2 regions of the Lysobacter sp. BMK333-48F3 genome follow, and region 1 is predicted to be linked to the other one. Evidence: riboswitches for the same ligand, from Rfam matches in the RefSeq annotation. Region 1 holds a riboswitch; the other holds the start of a gene.

What was found. Region 1 has a riboswitch for cobalamin ahead of K4L06_RS11185 (ribonucleoside-diphosphate reductase subunit alpha). Riboswitches for the same ligand answer to the same signal wherever they lie in the genome.
Region 2: it holds a riboswitch for cobalamin, as region 1 does, so the genes downstream of both, K4L06_RS12935 (cobaltochelatase subunit CobN) here and K4L06_RS11185 (ribonucleoside-diphosphate reductase subunit alpha) in region 1, are expected to answer to the same signal.

Annotation. Positions count from the first base shown of each region.
Region 1 covers NZ_JAIHOO010000001.1:2,637,115-2,640,518, reverse strand. The annotation lists gene K4L06_RS11190 (DUF2339 domain-containing protein) at 1-960, opposite strand, end outside; cobalamin riboswitch at 1,083-1,376, shown strand; gene K4L06_RS11185 (ribonucleoside-diphosphate reductase subunit alpha) at 1,792-3,404, shown strand, end outside.
Region 2 covers NZ_JAIHOO010000001.1:3,036,114-3,039,517, forward strand. The annotation lists cobalamin riboswitch at 463-739, shown strand; gene K4L06_RS12935 (cobaltochelatase subunit CobN) at 933-3,404, shown strand, end outside.

The sequences.
Region 1 (3,404 bases):
CCACAGCGTGCCGATGCCCCAGGTGAAGGCGAAGCCGAGCAGGTTCAGCGCCCGCCACGGCCGCCACCAGGCGATGGCGAAGATGCCGGCGTTGAGCACGGCGTAATAGCCGAACAGGGCGACGTGGTTGCCCGAGCCGGTCGACAGCCAGATCGGCGCGAGGAAGCCGGCCAGGATCGCGAACACCGCCAGCGCCAACGCGTTCTGCCGCACCGCCAGCACCCCGGCGCCGGCCACCAGGGCCACGCTGAGTCCGAACGCGGCCGCGGCCGGGATCATCCCGTACAGCTTGAACGCGGCGAACACCACCAGCAGCAGCACGCCGATCGCGCCGCCCTGCAGGCTCAAGGCGAACGCGCGCTTGCGTTCGCGCTGGCGCCAGCCGAACACCAGGCCGGCCATCGCCGCCAGGGCCACGCCGCTCAGGCGCAACTCCATCGGCAGGCGCATCCAGCCCTGGTCGCTGGCGTACTTCAGCAAGGCGGCGACGCCGGCGAACAACACCAGCACGCCGACCTTGACCGGCACGTTGCCTTCGCTGAACCAGCGCCGCAGCCAGCGCAGGCCGAGGGTGAACACATCCGGCGGCGGCGGTGCGGCCGGCGCGCGCGGCGCGCGCGGCGCGGCCGGGCGCGGCGGCAAGGGCGGCGGCGCGGCGCGCGCGGCCACCGGCGGGGCCGACGGCAACGGCGGCGGCACAGGCGATGCGGACGCCGGATCGTCCTGGGCCGCGACGACCGCTGGCGGCGCGACGGCCGGGACCGGCCGCGGCGGCGCTTCGCCCGCCATGCGTTCGGCCAGGGTCGGTTCGCGCGTCTCGGCCTGGCTGCGCAGGCCGGCCAGCGCGCGCTCCAGTTCGCTCACCCGCGACTTCAGCCCGGCGATCTGGACCAGGGCGACCACGAGCAACACCGGCACCAGCAGCACCGCCAGCGCCAGCAACACGAGTAGTGATTCCATCACGCTTTCCCGGTCCTTATGGCGCGCACGTTACACCATGCCGGGCTTGGCGATTAAGGGGCTTGACTCTCTTCGCATCTCACTGCCTCACCATATATCGCGTTGACGGATCGCGCGAACCACACTATGTTGTGCCCGTCGGTGCCGGTCGCGAGATCGGCTGAAAAGGGAAGCCGGTAGGGGCAAGGCGTTGGACGCCGCCCGAAGCCGGCGCTGCCCCGCAGCGGTATGGGAAACGAACGGGTCATGGCACTGGGCGGAGCGCCTGGGAAGCGGCCTTAGTAGGAGGAACGAGCCGAGAGCGCAGAGACCTGAGCAGCGAACGAGCGGCGCCCCGCTCTCACTCTCATGTCTCTGCGCTCTTTCTCGCTCTGAAGTCCCGAGCCCGAAGACCTGCCGACAGCCGCGCGCCTGCACACCGCGCGGTACCGGCCCAGGAGTCTTCGGGGGAAGACGGCCGGTGTCGCAACGCGAGGGCCTCGTCGCCGTCGCGTCCGTCCGTTTCGGCGCCATGCGCGGAACGGGCCGCGCCCGTCTCGGCGCGTGCGACACCCTGCCAGCACGCTCCCGAGTTTCCGCGCCCGCGGGGGCACGGCCGTGCCATCGGCGACGCCGCGCGCGCGGCCCGTCGCGATGGCGCGTCCGCACTCTCCGCACGCCGTCCTTCGCGGGAAGGACGGCGACCCGTGCGCCCATGCCCCGGAGACGCCCATGACCACGCTCGCCACCGATCCTTCCGTCGCCGCCGCCCCCGCCGGCGCCGCCCCGCCCCGCCAGGACGCCTCCGCCGCGCCCGGCTTCGCCCTGACGCCGCCCGCGGCCAACCTCACCATGAGCGTGACCAAGCGCAGCGGCCGCCGCGAACCGGTCGACCTGAACAAGATCGTGCGCGCGGTGACCCGCTGCGGCGAAGGCCTGTACTCGGTCGATCCGATGCGCGTGGCCACCCGCACCATCTCCGGCCTGTACGACGGCGCGACCACCCGCGAACTCGACGAACTGTCGATCCGCACCGCCGCCCTGCTGACCGCCGAGGAGCCCGAGTACGGCCGCCTCGCCGCGCGCCTGCTGGCCGGGGTGATCGAGAAGGAAGTCGCCGGAGTCGAGATCCACGCTTTCTCGCAGTCGATCCAGCGCGGCCACGAACTCGGCCTGATCAACCAGCGCCTGCTCGAATTCGTCCAGGCCCATGCGCGCAAGCTCAACGACGCGATCGACCGCGGCCTGGACGCCCGCTTCGACTACTTCGGCCTGCGCACCCTCTACGATCGCTACCTGCTGCGCCACCCGACCGCGCGCACCGTGATCGAAACCCCGCAGCAGTTCTTCCTGCGCATCGCCTGCGCGCTCAGCGAGGACGTCGGCGACGCCCTGGCGCTGTACCGGCGCATGGCCCAGCTCGACTACATCCCGTCCTCGCCGACCCTGTTCAACGCCGGCACCACCCACGAGCAGCTGTCGAGCTGCTTCCTGCTGGACTCGCCGGACGATTCGCTGGAAGCGATCTACAAGCGCTACATGGACGTGGCCAAGCTGAGCAAGTTCAGCGGCGGCATCGGCCTGAGCTATACCCGGATCCGTTCGCGCGGCTCGCTGATCCGCTCGACCAACGGCCTGTCCAACGGCATCGTGCCGTGGCTGAAGACCCTCGACGCCTCGGTCGCCGCGGTCAACCAGGGCGGCAAGCGCAAGGGCGCGGCCTGCGTGTATCTGGAGCCCTGGCACGCCGACGTCGAGGAATTCCTCGAACTGCGCGACAACACCGGCGACGAAGCGCGCCGCACCCATAACCTCAACCTGGCCAACTGGATTCCGGACGAATTCATGCGCCGGGTCGAAGCCGACGGCGATTGGTCGCTGTTCGACCCGGCCAAGGTGCCGCAGCTGACCGACCTGTGGGGCGAGGCCTTCGAGCGCGCCTACCACGCCGCCGAAGCCGCCGGCCTGGCGACCAAGAAGGTCAAGGCGCGCGACATCTACGGCCGGATGATGCGCACCCTGGCGCAGACCGGCAACGGCTGGATGAACTTCAAGGACAAGTCCAACCGCGCGTCCAACCAGACCCTGCGCGACGGCAACGTCATCCACCTGTCGAATCTGTGCACCGAGATCCTCGAGGTCACCTCGCAGGACGAGACCGCGGTGTGCAACCTGGGCTCGATCAATCTCTCGCACCACGTCGAGATGTACGAGGACGGCAAGGGCGCGTTCGACTTCGACAAGCTGGCCGAGACCGTGCGCCTGGCCGTGCGCCAGCTCGACCGCGTCATCGACCTGAACTTCTACCCGATCGAGACCGCGCGCCGCGCCAACCTCAAGTGGCGCCCGGTCGGCCTGGGCTCGATGGGCCTGCAGGACGTGTTCTTCAAGCTGCGCCTGCCGTTCGACTCGGAACCGGCGCGCAAGCTCGCCCAGGAGATCGCCGAGGCGATCTATTTCCACGC
Region 2 (3,404 bases), 400 kb from region 1:
ATGCTCAGTGGCCCAGTGGCTCGGTGGCTCGGTGGACCGAAGGACCGCTTTTGCTGTTCCCCCATTTGGAAAAGGGTGAGAGCGTGCGCTTGCGAAGCGCCAGGTTCGCGCACGATCGAACGCCAGCAGGCTGTGCCTGCTGGCGTTCGATCGTGCGCGAACCTGGCGCTTCGCAAGCGCACGCTCTCACCCTTTTCCAAATGGGGGAACAGCAAAAGCGGTCCTTCGGTCCACCGAGCCACCGAGCCACTGGGCCACTGAGCATCGAGCCACCGAGAACCGAGCGCGTCATCGATCGCCCCCTTTGAAAAAGGGGGCCAGCGCCCGGCGCAAGCGGGTTGCCGAGCGATGTCCGCAGCGCGGGGGATTTGCTTTTAGCGTCCACCACGATCTCCGTCGGCCCGACACACCGACCGCCTCCATACCCCCGCGTCCGCCCCGCGCCGGCGCGCTGTGCTAGATTGCGCGCGCTTTGCATCTGGTGCCGCTTCGCCGTCCGGCGACGCGGTTAAACGGGAAGCCGGTGCGTCCGCGATGCCGCGGACCAGTCCGGCGCTGCCCCTGCAACGGTAGGCGGGTAAAGCATCGGCACGTCGGCGACGGCTCCCGGGACGCGATCCAGCGCCTCGATCCGCGCCCGCCACAGCCACTGGAGCGTCCGCTCCGGGAAGGCGCCGATGCGCCGGGTTCGTCCCGGCCCCCGCAAGCCCGGAGACCGGCCGGTGCGTATGCGGTGGACGTCGCGGAGGGCGGCGTCGCGCGCCCGTGCACCGGGTCCGTGGCCTGCCTCTGCGGTTTCGTTCGCCTCCTTCATCAGCTCCGCACAGGGCGTGCGGCGAGCGAGGCCGTCGATGCGTGTTGCGCGTGGGTTTGTCGGGCGTGGGTTCCGTGAGCGGTTTCGTGGGCACGGATTCGAAGGACTGTGGCGCGCCTTGGGCGCAGCGGCCCTGTTGCTGTTCGCCGCCGCCGCGCCGGCCAAGACCGTGTTCGGCGTGGTCTCCGAGCGTGCCGCGCCGGAAGCGGCCGAGGCCGCGCGCGAACTGTTGGCCACCCGTCCCGGCGACCGCATCGTGCTGCGCACGCCGCAACAGCTCGAAGCCCTGGACCGCGAACAACTGCGCGCACTGATCGGCGCCAGCGACGCCGTCGTCGCGGTGGCGTTGTTCGGCGAGCAAGGCGTACGCCTGCGCGAAGCGGCGGCCTGGCTGCGCCAGCGCGGCCGCGGCCCGCAGCGCCTGTACGCCTTCCATGGCGAAGCCGGCCTGACCCAGGCCAGCCATCGCGAGCGCCATGGCCTGGGCGCGTTCAGCGCCGCCGAACTGATCCGCGTCACCGCCGAGACGCCGCCGGCCGAACTGGTCCAGCGCGCCCGCGCCGACGCCTTCGCCGGCGAGTGGCTGGACCTGCGCGCGCTGTGGCGCGAGGGCGGCAGCCGCAATCTGCAGCGCAGCTACGCCTTCCTGCTCGACGGCGGCGCGGTGCCGGCGGCGCAGCCGCAGCCGGATCTGGTGCTGCGCCAGAACGGCGCGGTGGTCGCCGCGCCGGCCGCCGATACCCGGCCGTTGCTGGCGGTGCTGGATCTCAACAACGCCGACGTCGCCACCGGCGACGCGCTGTGCGCACAGGCGCAGGCGCAGGGCCTGGCCTGCCTGGGCCTGTACGCGCGCTGGGGTGAGGCTTCGCTGCAGGCGGTGCAGAACCTGCGCGCGATGCTCGGCGCGCAGCCGCTGGCCGGGCTGGTGGTGCTGCAGGACTTCGTGGTCGGCGCCGCCGAAGGCCGCGACGCGGCGACCCGCGCGATCGCCGCGCTCGACGTGCCGGTGTTCAAGGCGATCCGTCTGCTCGACCGCAGCGAAGCGCAATGGCGCTTGTCCGGCGACGGCCTGCCGGCTTCCAGCGTGCAGTATCGGGTGGCGATGTCGGAGCTGCAGGGCAGCAGCCAGCCGATGGTGCTGGCCGCGGCCGGCGCGCCGCGCATCGACCCCCTGACCGGGGTGCGCCTGCAACGGCCCGAACCGCTCGGCGGCGAGATGCGCGCCCTGGTCGAGCGCGCCCAGCGCTGGCGCGCGCTGCGCGCCAAGCCGGCGAGCGAACGGCGCATCGCCCTGATCTACTACAACCACCCGCCGGGCCGGCAGAACATCGGCGCCGACAACCTCGACGTGCCGGCCTCGCTGCACGGCATGCTGCGGGCGATGCGCGCCGGCGGCTATCGCGTCGACGACTTGCCGGCCACGCCGGAGGCCCTGCTCGACCGGATGATGCAGACCGGCGTCAACACGCCCGAGGACGGCGGCGAACTGGCGGCTATGGCGACCCAGACGACCACGCTGTCGGGCGAGGATTACCGGCGCTGGTTCGCGACCCTGCCGGTAGCGGTGCAGGGCGAGGTCAGCGACGGCCCGCTGGCGCGCCTGCAGGCCCAGGTCGCGCTGGCGCGCGCCGGACACGAGACCGGGCTCGGCGAGCGCCGGGTGCGCGATGCCGAGCGCGAACTGCTGCATCTGCTCGAAGGCATCGACCACCCCGCGCGCGACGCGGCGCTGAGCGAGTTCCGCAGCCTGATCCAGGCGCATCTGCGCTGCCTCCAGACCGAGGGCGCGGCCGCCGACGCGCCCTGCGCCGAAGCCGAGGCTTCGCAGCGCCGGCTGCTGGCGCTGCAGGTGCCGGGCCTGCGCGGCTGGGGCCGCGCGCCGGGCAAGGTGATGGTGCACGACGACACCGTGGTGCTGCCGGGCCTGCGCCTGGGCAACGTGTTCCTCGGCCCGCAGCCGCCGCGCGGCTGGGAAGTCGACGAGGAACTGCTGCACGCCAACACCCAGATCCCGCCGCCGCACCAGTACCTGGCCTACTACCACTGGCTGCGCGATGTGTTCCGCGCCGACGCGATCGTCCATATCGGCCGCCATTCGACCTACGAATTCCTGCCCGGCAAGGCGGTCGGGCTGGCCGAAGACGACTACTCGCGGCTGATCGCCGGCGACGTGCCCGGGATCTATCCCTACATCGTCGACGGCGTCGGCGAAGGCACCCAGGCCAAGCGCCGCGGCCTGGCGGTGATGGTCGACCACCTGACTCCGCCGCTGGCGGCGACGCCGCTGTACGACCGCTTGCTGACCCTGCGCCAGTTGGTCGAAAGTTTCGAGAGCAGCAGCAGCGAGCCGCTGCGCGCCCAGGCCGCCAGCGAGATGCGCGCCCAGGTCGAGGCGCTGCAACTGCGCGCCGAACTGGAAGCGAGCATGGCCGACGTGCTCAAGGTGCGCGGGATCGGCTTCGAGCAGGCCGACGACGACCTGCTCGCGCACGAGATCGGCCATTACCTGACCAAGCTGCAGGAAAAATTCATGCCGCACGGCCTGCACGTGTTCGGCCAGGCCTGGGATGCGGGCCAGCTCGACACCATG